Regions from separate parts of the Kosakonia oryzendophytica genome, predicted to be linked through region 2. Evidence: predicted binding sites of a transcription regulator. Region 2 holds the regulator's gene; each other region holds the start of a gene.

Region 1 (3,909 bases), 2.4 Mb from region 2:
ATTTGTCGCTTTGCAGGCGGATATCGTTCAGCCGCAGGTTATTCACTACCCAACTGCCGTCGGCATTGCGTTGCGCATCACCCGTCAGCGAACCGCGCGCCATATCCGCGCCAATGGTGGTCAGCGTGACCACATCTTTATCAATACTGCCCTGAATGAGAACGTTGCTGGCGGGAACGCCGTTTAACATCAATGATCCGGCGCTCATCTGGATCTGCGTTTTGCTGCCGAGCACATTGCCTGCGACCGGTTGCCACGGCGCAACACCGCCGGTGACCCGTTGCGCACTCAGATCCCAGCCAGTGGCCGGGCTGTTAAACGCCATATTGCTCAGTTGCAGACGATCGGCCTGGAAAGGCAACGGCGCGGCAGCGGGGAAGAGATTAAGCGTGCCGTCCTGCAACAGAATGGTGTCTACATGCAGCGGATCGGTAAGCTGGCGGCTACTGAGATCGATATCGACGGTTTTAGCGACCAGCGTGGCGGGTTTGCCTTTGTGACCAAAGTTAACGTTTTTCAGCAGCACATGGGACGGGGAAGAGAAGCGATGATCCATCACATCGAACGTCAGATGATAGTCGCTGTTGTTGCTGACCCACTGGCTAACCTGTGTTGCGCCCCAGCGGGTTTGCAACAAGAAATAGACAGCCAGCATCGCCAGTAACAAGACGATAGCGACAACAAGGAGCAGCTTTCCAAGAAATTTCATCATCTTCCATCCCCAACGTGTCAGTCAGGCAGTTATGCACGATTTATGCGCAATGCTCAAGGGCGGAATGATGAAAGGAAGTGACTGCGGCAACGGTTTGGCCCCGTTGCCGCAGCATGCATCAGTTTTTCTCTGGCGGAAAAATCAGATTCAATACAATCGCCGTGATACCCCCTGCGGCGATGCCGGAAGAGAGCAGGTTTTTCAGCCAATCCGGCGCAAATTGCAGGATCTGCGGCTGTTGGGAGACGCCAAGGCCGACTGCCAGTGACAGCGCAATTATCATGATCGCACGGCGGTTCAGCGGTTCGCGGGAGACAATACGCACGCCAGACGCCGCAATGGTTCCGAACATCACCAGCGTTGCGCCACCGAGGACCGGCTCAGGCAGTTGCTGCACAAACGCACTCACCGCCGGGAACAGACCCAGCACAATCAGCATCAGCGCGACAAAGAAGCCGATGTAGCGGCTGGCGACGCCGGTCAACTGGATCACGCCGTTGTTCTGACCGAAACAGGAGTTCGGGAAGGTGTTAAACACCGCCGAGACGAAGGAGTTGAGGCCGTTAGCCAGGACGCCGCCTTTCAGGCGCTTCATATAGACCGGGCCGGCAACCGGCTGCTCAGAAACGTCGGACGTGGCGGTGATATCGCCGATGGTTTCCAGCGAGGTGATCATAAACACCAACATCAGCGGCAGCAGCAGATTCCAGTCAATGCTCAGGCCGTAGTAGAGCGGTGTTGGCACCATAAAGGCGTCCGCCGGGGCATTGTAGGCTGGCAGCATACCCATAAACATCGCCAGCACGTAACCGACCGCCATAGCAATCACCAGAGAGGCGATACGCAGGTAAGGATTACGCTGGCGGTTTAGCAGAATAATGATTGCCAGCACCACGCCGGCCAGCAGCAGGTTCTTCGGTGCGCCGAAGGTGTGGTTGCCCATTGCGGCAAAACCGCCGCCCACGGAGGTCAAACCAACCTGAATCAGCGACAGGCCGATAATCATCACCACCACACCGGAGACCAGCGGGGTGATAATACGGCGCGCCAGCGGCAGAATTCGGGAGATAACCATTTCGGTGCAGCTTGCCAGCATTAGAGTGCCGAACAGTGCAGCCATCATCGTCGGCACATCCGCACCACCGGTTTTCAGTGCGGTACCCCCCATAATCAGCGGCGCCACAAAGTTAAAGCTGGTGCCCTGAATCGACAACAGGCCAGAACCCACCGGCCCCCAGGCTTTGATCTGGATAATGGAAGCCACGCCAGAGGCGAACAGCGACATGCTGATGATGTGCTGAGTGTCCTGAGCCGGTAAACCCAGCGCCTGGCAGATAAGCAGCGCGGGCGTGATAACGCCGACAAACATCGCCAGCAAATGCTGCAGCGCGGCAAACAGCGTCTGCGCCAGCGGAGGGCGGTCTTCAAGGCGGTAGATCAGTTCGCTGGGTTGAGTCTGCGCAACCGGTTGCGCACTTTCTGACTCGATGGTGTTTACGGACATCTCAAGCAATCCCCTGGATGGAAAAGCGGTGATTTTATCGGACTGTTTGGTAAAAGCAAACGGTTGCTTTGCTAAAAACATACTTTTCTAAGGGGTGTTCTTTTTACGGGATAAGGTTCTAAAACTCAGGCGTTGGAGTAGCGTTCTGTTTCCGGCATCCAACGGTCGATCAGGGCTTCCGCCAGCTGCGGGTAGCGCTCATGAATATGGCGGGCAGTACGTTGCACTTCAGGGATCATCGCCTGGTCACGCAGCAGATCGGCGACTTTGAATTCGGCATTGCCGGTCTGGCGGGTGCCAAGCAGCTCGCCGGGGCCGCGAATTTCCAGATCTTTTTGCGCAATCACAAAGCCGTCGTTGCTGTCACGTAATACCTGCAGGCGTTTTTGCGCGGTTTTGGACAGCGGGGATTTATACAGCAGCACACAGTGCGAGGCCACCGCACCACGCCCGACGCGGCCACGCAACTGGTGGAGTTGCGCAAGGCCGAGACGCTCCGGGTTTTCAATGATCATCAGGCTGGAGTTGGGCACGTCCACACCCACTTCAATCACCGTGGTGGCGACCAGCAAATGCAGTTCGCCTTGCTTGAAGGCCTGCATAACGGCCTGTTTTTCGGCGGGCTTCATTCGCCCGTGCACTAGGCCCACATGCAGCTCCGGTAGCGCCAGTTTCAGTTCTTCCCAGGTGGCTTCCGCCGCTTGCGCTTCCAGTAGATCAGACTCTTCAATCAGTGTACAGACCCAGTACGCCTGGCGACCTTCATCGGTGCAGGCGTTGCGCACGCGATCGATAATGTCGTTACGGCGGGTATCCGGAATGGCGACGGTGGTGACCGGCGTACGCCCCGGCGGTAATTCGTCGATGACGGAGGTATCCAGATCGGCATAGGCTGTCATTGCCAGCGTTCGCGGAATGGGCGTGGCGGTCATGATCAACTGATGCGGGTGAAAACCCTGTTGTTGACCCTTCTCCCACAGCGCCAGACGCTGATGAACGCCAAAGCGGTGTTGTTCATCAATGATCACCAGCGCAAGGCCGTTAAACTGCACCTGCTCCTGGAAAATAGCGTGGGTACCGACAATCATCTGCACCTGACCGCTGGCAATCGCCTCCTGCTGTGCTTGCCGCGCTTTGCCTTTCTGTTTGCCCGCCAACCAGCCCACTTCCACGCCGAGTGGGGCAAACCAGTTGCGGAAGTTATTCGCGTGCTGCTCAGCCAGCAGTTCGGTCGGGGCCATCATCGCCACTTGTTTTCCATTGGCGATGGCGCGTAAGGCCGCGAGCGCGGCAACCAATGTTTTACCGGAGCCGACATCGCCCTGCACAAGGCGCATCATAGGTATATCCTGCGCCATGTCGCGCTCGATTTCCGCCACGACGCGATCCTGTGCGCCAGTGGGTTTAAACGGTAATGATGCCAGCAGACGCTGTTTTAGCGCATCGTTGGCGATGAGCGGTTGCGCATGGTAGCGCTGTGCTCCGGCTCGTAGCGCCAGCATGCTCAGGTTGTGAGCCAGCAACTCTTCGAGAATTAAACGTTTTTGCGCCGGGTGCTGCCCGCTTTCGAGGTCGCTTAGCTGAAGGGTTGGCGGCGGGCGGTGCAGCGTGCGCAGGGCGTCCGGCAGGCTCATCATGCCCTGCGCCAGCTCTGGCGGCAGCAGTTCGCTGATGGCACAGGTCGCCAGGAGGT
Region 2 (3,909 bases):
CGAAAGTCGCTGCGCCCCAGACCACCATACTGATAGCCGCGCCGATCGCGCTTTGTGCAAGAAACGGGATAGCCAGCATGATGGCAATCAACAGCACCAAAAAGCCTTTAAGTGTTCCGGTCACAGAACGGTCCGCCAGTTTACCGCCAAGATAGTTGCCGATGGAGAACCCAACGCCAATCAGCACCAGCATTGCCGTAATAAAGACAGGCGTCGCATCTGTGATGGTCCGCAGAACCGGTGAAATGTAGGTATACAGCGTGAACATCGCCCCTGCCCCTAATACTGTGGTCAGCAGTGCAGACAAGACCTGCGGGCGCATCAGCACCGCCAGCTCTTTACGCACCTCAGGGCGTTCTCCGGTGCCGCCTTTCGGCAGTGAGAAGAACAGACTCAGCATGGCGACAATGCCCAGTGCCGCAGTTGCCATAAACGACATGCGCCAGCCAATGGTTTCACCCAGCCAGGTCGCAGCCGGCACCCCACCGATATTGGCGATGGTTAGCCCCATAAACATGGTGGCGACGGCGCTGGCTTGTTTTTCTTTGGCAACAACGCTTGCAGCAACCACCGATCCCAGGCCAAAGAATGCCCCGTGATTGAGACTGGTGACGATACGCGCCAGCATCAGGGTGGCGTAATTCGGTGCAATCGCCGACAACACATTACCCAGCGTAAAAATCGCCATCAAAAAAATCAGCGCGTTGCGTCTGCCGCGATGAGAAAGCAGTAAGGTCATTAACGGCGCACCGACCATTACGCCGACAGCATAGGCGCTAATCAGCATCCCCGCCGCCGGGATAGAAACGTCAACGCCGCGGGCAATCACCGGCAGTAATCCCATCGGGGAGAACTCGGTCGTACCGATGCCAAAGGCGCCAATCGCCAGGGCAAGCAAAGGGAAATTCATTTTCATAAACTGACTCCGGAAAAGCCGTGTCGATTCGGGACACTGTCGCAGAAGTCAAAAGTATGACATCAATCACAAAAAACAGCAGTTAGCGGAATGACAAAAGAGTATTGCAAAATTGATAACAATGGCGGGGATGAAAACGGAGGGGGAACCCGGTTCCCCCTCGCGCAGAATCAATGCAGTGCAGCAGTCAGGGCGCCGAAAACGATCAGACCCAGCACGATGACGGTAGTGAACAGTGAATACTTCAGGTCGGTGCTCATCAATTTTCTCCGTTTTAATTTCCACACAAAAAGTGAGATAGCGCATTTTTGCACAAATAAACGTAAAAATCTTGCAGGAATTAGCGTGTCAGATGTTTTATCACTTCCCCTTTTGCTCAAGATCAGACAAAATTCGACGCTAAATTTATTAGCGTACCGGCCATTGACTCCCCTCCTGACGTCCAGTGTCTTTTTCCCGGCGTACCGCACCCCCATTCATGGGTACAGGGTGATTGAAGGCAAACGTTTACCTTATGTATTATCAGGAGCTTGAGATATGGTCTGGAGTGACATCTGATGGCAACGATCAAAGACGTAGCGAAGCGAGCAAACGTTTCCACCACAACCGTATCACACGTAATTAACAAAACACGTTTTGTCGCCGAAGAGACGCGCAATGCTGTGTGGGCGGCGATCAAAGAGCTGCATTATTCACCGAGCGCCGTGGCGCGCAGCCTGAAGGTGAATCACACCAAATCGATCGGCCTGCTGGCCACCAGCAGCGAAGCAGCCTACTTTGCCGAAATCATTGAGGCTGTTGAGAAGAAGTGCTTCCAGAAAGGCTACACCCTGATTCTTGGTAATGCCTGGAATAACCTGGAAAAACAGCGCGCTTACTTGTCGATGATGGCGCAAAAGCGTGTTGATGGTCTGCTGGTAATGTGTTCCGAGTATCCGGAATCCCTACTGAGCATGCTGGAAGAGTATCGCCATATCCCGATGGTCGTTATGGACTGGGGCGAAGCCAAAGCCGACTTTACTGACACGGTGATCGATAACGCCTTTGAAGGCGGTTATATGGCCGGGCGTTATCTGATCGAACGCGGCCACCGCGATATCGGTGTGATCCCGGGTCCGCTTGAGCGCAACACCGGCGCGGGCCGTCTCGCCGGCTTTATGAAAGCAATGGAAGAAGCCACCATTTCCGTACCGGAAAGCTGGATTGTCCAGGGCGACTTTGAACCTGAGTCTGGTTATCGCGCCATGCAGCAGATCCTTGCACAGACGCATCGCCCGACAGCCGTTTTCTGCGGCGGCGATATTATGGCCATGGGTGCGCTGTGTGCGGCCGACGAGATGGGATTACGCGTCCCACAGGATATTTCGGTGATCGGGTATGACAATGTGCGTAACTCCCGCTTCTTCACGCCGTCACTGACCACAATACACCAGCCGAAAGATTCGCTGGGTGAAACTGCGTTTACCATGCTGCTTGACCGTATTGTGAATAAACGCGAAGAGTCGCAATCCATTGAAGTGCATCCGCGTCTGATCGAGCGTCGCTCAGTCGCCGATGGTCCGTTCCGCGACTACCGCCGTTAATCCCCTTTTGCGGGAGCCCTTATTCCGGCTCCCGCAACCATTCCCGATTCAGCGTTTCACTGTCCCCCAGGTACTCAAGAAGCCAGTTCAGTGCAGGTGATGCCTCGTTCTGCTGCCACGTCAGGCAACAAGCGGCATCTGGGAAGGGATTTTCCAGCTCCAGCGCCACCCACTCCCCGCGATCGAGCCAGGGCCTGGCAAAATGCGCCGGGACCATTCCCACGCACAACCCGGCAGACAGACAGGCTTCGGATGATTTCCAGTCCGGTACTATCACGCGTTTCTGGTTATCCAGCAGCCAGGTAATGCGCTTTGGTAACGAGCGTGATGTATCTTCCTGTATCAGTGAGGGCCAGTTACGCAACGTCTCATCACTTAATGGGCCCGGCAGCGCCGCCAGCGGATGCCGACAGGAAACCACACACTTCCAGCTCAGCATTCCCATATCGCGAAAAGCATAGCGCCCACCGACCGGGATAGCCTGCGTTGCACCAATAGCCAGTTCAACACGCCCGTCGGCCAGTGCATCCCAGACGCCGTTAAACACTTCCTGATAAACCTGGAGTTCCACATCGCTAAAGTGACGATAAAAATCGACGATCAGCTGTCGTGTGCGTTCGGGTCTGACAATGTTGTCCACCGCAATCGCCAGTTGCCCGCGCCAGCCATTCGCAATCTGCTGGCACTGTTGACGGGTGACCTGCATTTTTTTGATAACAGAACGCCCTTCTTTCAAAAACCAGACGCCAGCGGGCGTTAACTCCACATCGCGGTGACGCCGTTCAAACAGTGGAACCGCCAGCCACTCCTCCAGTTGCCTCACGGTGTAGCTGACAGCAGAAGGCACGCGGTGCAACTCCTGAGCCGCGCCGCTAAAACTGCCGTTACGCGCCACAGCATCTACCACTTCCAGCGAATATTCTGACCACATAATCTGCCTGCAAAAAATTTGAAACCATTGCGCAAATATTAGCGTTTCACAAGGGAGAATGCACTCCTTACACTCGACAACCCTGATAACCTGCACAAAGAAGAGATACCACAATGCAACCTGGCAAAGGATTTTTAGTCTGGCTCGCGGGATTAAGCGTGCTGGGCTTTTTAGCCACCGATATGTACCTGCCCGCGTTCAGCGCTATTCAGCAAGATTTAGAGACCTCCTCCGCTGTTGTCAGCGCCACATTGAGCCTGTTTCTGGCCGGGTTTGCCGTTGCACAACTGCTGTGGGGACCGTTATCGGATCGCTATGGGCGCAAACCGATTCTGTTAACCGGCCTGGGGATTTTCGCTGTGGGCTGTCTGGGAACAGTATGGGTGCGGGACGCCACGCTGTTATTGGTGCTGCGTTTTGTACAGGCCGTCGGGGTTTGCGCCGCAACAGTAAGCTGGCAGGCGCTGGTCACGGATTAT
Region 3 (3,909 bases), 1.9 Mb from region 2:
GAGATATCGGTGGCGCTGATAGCGACGTTTTGCAGCGCAGGTTCAAGCGCGGTACCGGCATTGCCCGGAGCAACATACACGGTTTCAACCAGCGGTGACTGTGCTGCTTTCCAGGCTAGAGCGTGCTCGCGCCCGCCGTTACCAATCACTAATACTTTCATTGTTTGCTCCGTAGATTAATGGCGGAAGTGGCGCATGTCGGTAAAGATCATTGCAATGCCATGTTCATCAGCGGCGGCAATTACTTCGTCATCACGAATGGAACCACCCGGCTGGATAACACAGGTCACACCGACTGCCGCGGCGGCATCAATACCATCACGGAACGGGAAGAAGGCATCAGAAGCCATGGCGGAGCCTTTCACTTCCAGCCCTTCGTCACCGGCTTTGATCCCGGCGATCTTCGCAGAGTAGACACGGCTCATCTGGCCTGCGCCAATACCGATAGTCATGTTCTCTTTTGCGTAAACAATGGCGTTGGATTTGACGAACTTCGCCACTTTCCAACAGAACAATGCATCACGCAATTCTTGTTCTGTTGGTTGACGTTTGCTGACCACGCGCAGCTCATTTTCGGTCACCATACCCAGATCGCGATCCTGAACCAGCAGACCACCGTTGACGCGTTTGAAATCCAGACCAGCGACACGCTGCGCCCATTGGCCGCACACCAGAACACGCACGTTCTGTTTGGCTGCGGTGACGTTCAACGCTTCTTCGGTGGCAGAGGGAGCAATGATCACTTCGACAAACTGGCGGGAGATAATCGCCTGTGCAGTTTGAGCATCCAGCTCGCGGTTAAAAGCGATAATGCCGCCGAATGCAGAAGTCGGGTCGGTTTTATATGCGCGCTCGTAGGCATCCAGAATCGAACTGCCAACGGCGACGCCACATGGGTTGGCGTGTTTCACAATCACACAGGCAGCTTCGTTGAACTCTTTTACACACTCCAGCGCGGCGTCGGTATCGGCAATGTTGTTATAGGAGAGCGCCTTGCCTTGCAGTTGTTGCGCGGTGGCGACGGAGGCTTCCTTCACCTCTTCTTCTATATAGAAGGCGGCTTGCTGGTGGCTGTTCTCGCCATAACGCATATCCTGCTTTTTAATGAAGTTCAGGTTCAACGTGCGCGGGAAGCGACCAGCAGGCTCTTTGCTCTCACCGTGATAGGCGGGTACCAGACTACCGAAGTAGTTAGCGATCATGCTGTCGTAAGCGGCAGTATGTTCAAAGGCTTTGATCGCCAGATCAAAACGGGTGTCCAGCGTCAGCGATCCTTCATTGGCATCCATCTCATTAATGATGGCGTTGTAATCGCTGCTCTTGACAACAATGGCGACATCTTTGTGGTTCTTCGCTGCGGAGCGCACCATGGTCGGGCCTCCGATATCGATATTCTCTACCGCGTCTTCCAGCGAGCAACCTTCACGGGCTACGGTCTGGGCGAACGGATAAAGGTTAACAACGACCATATCGATCGGCGCGATCGCATGTTGCGCCATGATGGCATCATCCTGGCCTCGACGGCCAAGGATGCCGCCGTGCACTTTCGGGTGCAGGGTTTTTACACGTCCATCCATCATTTCCGGAAAACCGGTGTAGTCGGAGACTTCGGTCACTGGCAGACCGTTATCTGCCAGCAGACGAGCGGTGCCGCCCGTAGAGAGCAGTTCTACGCCACGCTGAGAGAGCGCCTGTGCGAATTCGACAATACCGGCCTTGTCAGAAACACTGAGCAAAGCGCGGCGGACTGGACGACGTTGTTGCATGGTAAATCCCCTGGATTTGACTTTAACAGAGAGTGTTAGGTGAATTTTAGGATCCTTATTGATCCAAAAACTCAGCTAACACCCCAGAAGGGGTGCGTTATTTTTGCGCGGGCATTGTAACGAAAACGTTTGCGCAACGCTCGCGAATTTTTGTCCTTTTACCGGATTGTGGATAACTCTGTGTGTAAATGGGTATAAAGGTGGGTTTTGCTGTGGAATGCAGCAGTCAGTCATTTTTATGTCATTTTTCTATTGCGGGGGACTGAGAACTCCCTATAATGCGCCTCCATCGACACGGCGGATGTGAATCACTTCACACAAACAGCCGGTTCGGTTGAAGAGAAAAATCCTGAAATTCAGGGTTGACTCTGAAAGAGGAAAGCGTAATATACGCCACCTCGTGACAGCGCTCCAGAGCGCGTCACAACTGCTCTTTAACAATTTATCAGACAATCTGTGTGGGCACTCAAAGTGACATGGATTCTTGACGTCCACGGACGCTAAATGAATACCAAGTCTCACGAGTGAACACGTAATTCATTACGAAGTTTAATTCGATGAGCATCAAACTTTTAAATTGAAGAGTTTGATCATGGCTCAGATTGAACGCTGGCGGCAGGCCTAACACATGCAAGTCGAACGGTAGCACAGAGGAGCTTGCTTCTCGGGTGACGAGTGGCGGACGGGTGAGTAATGTCTGGGAAACTGCCTGATGGAGGGGGATAACTACTGGAAACGGTAGCTAATACCGCATAACGTCGCAAGACCAAAGAGGGGGACCTTCGGGCCTCTTGCCATCAGATGTGCCCAGATGGGATTAGCTAGTAGGTGGGGTAACGGCTCACCTAGGCGACGATCCCTAGCTGGTCTGAGAGGATGACCAGCCACACTGGAACTGAGACACGGTCCAGACTCCTACGGGAGGCAGCAGTGGGGAATATTGCACAATGGGCGCAAGCCTGATGCAGCCATGCCGCGTGTATGAAGAAGGCCTTCGGGTTGTAAAGTACTTTCAGCGGGGAGGAAGGTGTTGTGGTTAATAACCGCAGCAATTGACGTTACCCGCAGAAGAAGCACCGGCTAACTCCGTGCCAGCAGCCGCGGTAATACGGAGGGTGCAAGCGTTAATCGGAATTACTGGGCGTAAAGCGCACGCAGGCGGTCTGTCAAGTCGGATGTGAAATCCCCGGGCTCAACCTGGGAACTGCATTCGAAACTGGCAGGCTGGAGTCTCGTAGAGGGAGGTAGAATTCCAGGTGTAGCGGTGAAATGCGTAGAGATCTGGAGGAATACCGGTGGCGAAGGCGGCCTCCTGGACGAAGACTGACGCTCAGGTGCGAAAGCGTGGGGAGCAAACAGGATTAGATACCCTGGTAGTCCACGCTGTAAACGATGTCGATTTGGAGGTTGTGCCCTTGAGGCGTGGCTTCCGGAGCTAACGCGTTAAATCGACCGCCTGGGGAGTACGGCCGCAAGGTTAAAACTCAAATGAATTGACGGGGGCCCGCACAAGCGGTGGAGCATGTGGTTTAATTCGATGCAACGCGAAGAACCTTACCTGGTCTTGACATCCACAGAACTTGGCAGAGATGCCTTGGTGCCTTCGGGAACTGTGAGACAGGTGCTGCATGGCTGTCGTCAGCTCGTGTTGTGAAATGTTGGGTTAAGTCCCGCAACGAGCGCAACCCTTATCCTTTGTTGCCAGCGGTCCGGCCGGGAACTCAAAGGAGACTGCCAGTGATAAACTGGAGGAAGGTGGGGATGACGTCAAGTCATCATGGCCCTTACGACCAGGGCTACACACGTGCTACAATGGCGCATACAAAGAGAAGCGACCTCGCGAGAGCAAGCGGACCTCATAAAGTGCGTCGTAGTCCGGATTGGAGTCTGCAACTCGACTCCATGAAGTCGGAATCGCTAGTAATCGTGGATCAGAATGCCACGGTGAATACGTTCCCGGGCCTTGTACACACCGCCCGTCACACCATGGGAGTGGGTTGCAAAAGAAGTAGGTAGCTTAACCTTCGGGAGGGCGCTTACCACTTTGTGATTCATGACTGGGGTGAAGTCGTAACAAGGTAACCGTAGGGGAACCTGCGGTTGGATCACCTCCTTACCTTAAAGAACCTGCCTTTGCAGTGCT
Region 4 (3,909 bases), 420 kb from region 2:
GTGCAACTCGTTTCTGGTTATCGTTCTGTTGATACCAATAATGAACTTCGTGAGCATAGCCGTGGAGTGGCGAAAAAGAGTTATCACACCAAAGGGCAGGCCATGGATTTTCATATCGAAGGGATTTCTCTGAGCAATATTCGCAAAGCTGCGTTATCTCTGCGCGCGGGTGGTGTAGGATATTACCCCAGCAGCAACTTTGTGCATATTGATACCGGGCCGCTTCGGCACTGGTAAACCTCAGGCCTGAGCTACAGGAGCAGCATGAACTATCGTATTATTCCGGTTACCGCATTCTCCCAGAACTGTTCGCTTGTCTGGTGTGAACAAACCCAACTTGCCGCCGTGGTCGATCCTGGCGGTGATGCTGAGCGTATTATTCAGGAAGTGGATGCTTCCGGCCTGACGCTCACGCAGATTCTGCTGACGCATGGTCATCTCGATCACGTTGGCGCGGCGGCTGAAGTAGCACAGCATTATGGTGTGCCTATTATCGGCCCGGAAAAGCAAGATGAGTTCTGGCTGCAAGGCTTACCGGCGCAAAGCCGGATGTTTGGTCTTGATGATTGTCAGCCGCTGACGCCGGATCGCTGGCTGGATGAAGGCGATACGGTCAGCGTGGGCAAAGTGAGTTTACAGGTGTTGCACTGCCCGGGGCATACGCCGGGTCACGTGGTGTTCTTCGACGCGCAATCGCGTTTGCTGATTTCCGGCGATGTGGTGTTTAAAGGCGGCGTAGGGCGCAGCGATTTCCCGCAGGGCAACCATGCGCAACTGATTGACTCCATCAAACGCAAGTTATTGCCGCTTGGCGATGATGTGACGTTTATTCCCGGCCACGGTCCTCTGTCGACGCTGGGTGATGAACGGCTGCATAACCCGTTTTTGCAGGATGAGCAGCCAGTCTGGTAAATAAAAAAGGGTCGCCGTGGCGACCCTTTTTTTCACCACGGGTTACAGCACAGCAACGATGGCTTCACACAGCGGTGCCATATTGTCCGGCGTCATGCCCGCTACGTTAATACGCCCGGATGCCACGGCGTAAATCCCAAATTCTTCGCGCAGACGCAGCACCTGATCTTTGGTCAGGCCGCTGAATGAGAACATGCCATTCTGTTTCGTGATAAAGCTGAAATCACGATCCGCGCCTTTCTCCTGCAGCGTATTCACAAACAGCAGACGCATGCGCTGGATACGCTGGCGCATATCGGTCAGTTCCTGTTCCCAGATTGCGCGCAAAGCTTCATTGCTGAGGATCGTCGCCACCACGGAAGCGCCATGCGCTGGTGGGTTAGAGTAGTTCGCACGAATGACCGATTTCATCTGGCTGAAGGCGCGATCGGCGCTTTCTGCATCAGCGCAAACCAGCGTACAGGCACCAACACGCTCATTGTACAGACCAAAGTTTTTCGAGAAGGAACTGGCAACCAGCAACTCTTTATGCAGCGCAGCAAACGCGCGCAACCCTTCAGCGTCTTCTTCCAGACCGCGGGCAAAGCCCTGGTAAGCAAAGTCAAACAGCGGCAGCCAGCCTTTTTCAACGGACAGCTTCGCCAGCGTCTCCCACTGTTCAAGCGTGGGATCGATACCGGTCGGGTTATGGCAGCAGCCGTGGAACAGCACCACGTCGCCCGCTTGTGCGTTATTCAGGCTGGCCAGCATACCGTCGAAGTCCAGTGCGTGATTCTGCGCGTCGTAGTAAGCGTATTCACACACTTCCAGACCGGCAGAGTTGAAGACGCCTTTATGGTTCGGCCAGCTTGGGTTGCTTACCCATACGCGTTTTGCAGAGGTGTTTTTGGCAAGGAAATCCGCCGCTACGCGCAGACCGCCGGTACCACCTGGGGTTTGCGCTGTGCGTGCACGTTTGTCGTTGATAATCGCGCTGCCTTTGCCGAACAGCAGTTCCTGGGTGCAACGGCCAAATTCAGGAATACCGTCGATGCCGAGGTAATTTTTAGTGGTCTCATTTTCCAGCAGATAAAGTTCCGCTTTTTTTACGCTGGTCAGCACCGGGGTCTTGCCGGTTTCATCTTTATAGACACCGATCCCTAAGTTGATTTTATTGGGGCGTTCATCGGCGCGAAACAGATCGGCCAGACCCAGAATAGGATCGGCAGGAGCGGCGGTTATATTCTCAAACATGACGAGGTTCCATTTTGATGACAGAAGGGAGATCCGCTATCAGGTTAACGGGAGATACGGGAATTGCCAACCGTTTGCGATAAAAAGCGCGATACTTTTCAAAAGTCATCGGTCTTTATATCGCAGACATAAAAAAACAGGGCCGGAGCCCTGTTTGATATGCATATAACAGTCGAGGGGTGACTGATTAGAACTGGTAAACGATACCAACAGCAGCCTGGTCGTCTGTAGCCAGTTTAACTGCACGGGTATAATCGTTGTCTTTCAACAGGTTGAACTTATATGCAGCATATACGTTCATGTTTTTGTTGAAGTAGTACCAGGTACCCACTTCGATGTATTTGGTCAGGTCAGCATCACCACCGGTGAAGCTACCACGTGCAGCCAGGTCTTTACCTTTGGTCTGTACGTAGCCAACGGACGGACGCAGACCGAAGTCGAACTGGTACTGTACTACCGCTTCGATGTTCTGAGTTTTGTTAGCGAAGGTATCGTCTGCCTGCGGAGTCATGTTGTAGGTCTGAGAGTACATAACTGCCGCGTACACGTTGTTAGCGTCATACTTAGCAGAAGTTGCCCACGCTTCAGCTTTGTCACCGTTACCATCAACTTTCTGAGAAACAGTACGGTTGGAAGAAGAGTAACCTGCAGCAACACCGAAACCAGCGCCCAGATCGTAAGTCACAGAGGTGCTTACGCCGTCGCCGTTCTGTTTTTTAACATCGCGGCTGGAGCTTTCGTTTTTACCCTGGTATTGCAGAGCCAGACCCAGGCCATCAACCAGACCGAAGAAGTTGGAGTTGCGGTAAGTTGCAACACCGCTGGTACGACCGGTCATGTAGTTGTCAGTGTAGTTCCAGCCATCGCCGCCCCACTCAACCAGCATGTCAGTTGCTGCTTCGGCATCATAGATAGCACCGTAGTTACGACCGTAATCGAAAGAACCGAAGTCACCTGCTTTCAGACCAGCAAATGCCAGACGGGTTTTAGTATCCTGGCTGCCTTCAGTGCTGGAGGCATCCATGTTGTATTCCCAACGACCCTAACCGATCAGTTCGCTGTTGATCTGAGTTTCACCTTTGAAACCCACACGAGCGTAGGTGGTGTCTTCGTTGCCGGTTGCGCCGTTGGTGGTCCAAATGTGCTCGCCTACAGCTTTGCCGTAGAAGTCCAGTTTGTTGCCGTTTTTGTTATAGATTTCTGCAGCGTTAGCTGCGCCCGCTACCAGCAGGGCAGGGATAACCACTGCCAGGATATTGCGCTTCATCATTATTTATTACCCTCATTGGTTTTTTTTAACACCTGCCACTGCCGCCAATAAATTCCGTCAATAAACATTTACGGAACTATTGATGAGAGTTTGGTGTCTTTCTGTGTCTGAAAGGCATCTTTCCAAACATGTCAGCGTTTCGCTACCCTGAAAGTGCTACAAATGTCTTAAAGCGGTAACAAAAAGAAATATTGTGTAAGGATTTATTAATTTTAGGGAACTTTGTGAACCACTTCATAATTCCGAACTGACTGCTGCTAAAAACAGCATCTTCATTCCTATTTATATGAATTACTTATGTTTAATTGAGATAACGGCTTTTCTTATCCCGGAATCCCTCTCATCCTGTATTTTCTTATAACTTGATTTAGCCATCCAGATAGCTGCTCTGTTTTTAACCAAACGTGCGAAATCACATGGAGGTAAAAATGGGCAACAACGTCGGTGTTGATTTTTTGTACAGAGTGGTTCTAACCCAATATGGTGCAGAAAAT

What was found. The regulator PurR, encoded in region 2, represses purine synthesis genes. The targets are predictions, from matches to a motif close to CANGCAAACGTTTGCNTG.
Region 1: O9K67_RS00480 (nucleobase:cation symporter-2 family protein) is a predicted target of PurR. The motif match lies at 2,269-2,286, and genes of this name have one in related genera.
Region 3: purH (bifunctional phosphoribosylaminoimidazolecarboxamide formyltransferase/IMP cyclohydrolase) is a predicted target of PurR. The motif match lies at 1,885-1,902, and genes of this name have one in related genera.
Region 4: O9K67_RS16035 (amino acid aminotransferase) is a predicted target of PurR. The motif match lies at 2,209-2,226, and genes of this name have one in related genera.

The regions. Positions count from the first base shown of each region.
Region 1 is NZ_CP115659.1:110,078-113,986, forward strand. Features, by position in the region: gene O9K67_RS00475 (AsmA family protein) at 1-709, opposite strand, end outside; gene O9K67_RS00480 (nucleobase:cation symporter-2 family protein) at 831-2,216, opposite strand; gene recG (ATP-dependent DNA helicase RecG) at 2,342-3,909, opposite strand, start outside.
Region 2 is NZ_CP115659.1:2,877,304-2,881,212, forward strand. Features, by position in the region: gene O9K67_RS13895 (MFS transporter) at 1-916, opposite strand, end outside; gene cydH (cytochrome bd-I oxidase subunit CydH) at 1,087-1,176, opposite strand; gene purR (HTH-type transcriptional repressor PurR) at 1,474-2,499, shown strand; partial or broken gene punR (DNA-binding transcriptional activator PunR) at 2,496-3,430, opposite strand; gene punC (purine nucleoside transporter PunC) at 3,544-3,909, shown strand, end outside.
Region 3 is NZ_CP115659.1:4,822,701-4,826,609, reverse strand. Features, by position in the region: gene purD (phosphoribosylamine--glycine ligase) at 1-161, opposite strand, end outside; gene purH (bifunctional phosphoribosylaminoimidazolecarboxamide formyltransferase/IMP cyclohydrolase) at 177-1,766, opposite strand; rRNA gene O9K67_RS23210 (16S ribosomal RNA) at 2,341-3,882, shown strand.
Region 4 is NZ_CP115659.1:3,294,207-3,298,115, reverse strand. Features, by position in the region: gene O9K67_RS16045 (YcbK family protein) at 1-237, shown strand, start outside; gene O9K67_RS16040 (MBL fold metallo-hydrolase) at 265-912, shown strand; gene O9K67_RS16035 (amino acid aminotransferase) at 955-2,145, opposite strand; partial or broken gene O9K67_RS16030 (porin) at 2,333-3,415, opposite strand.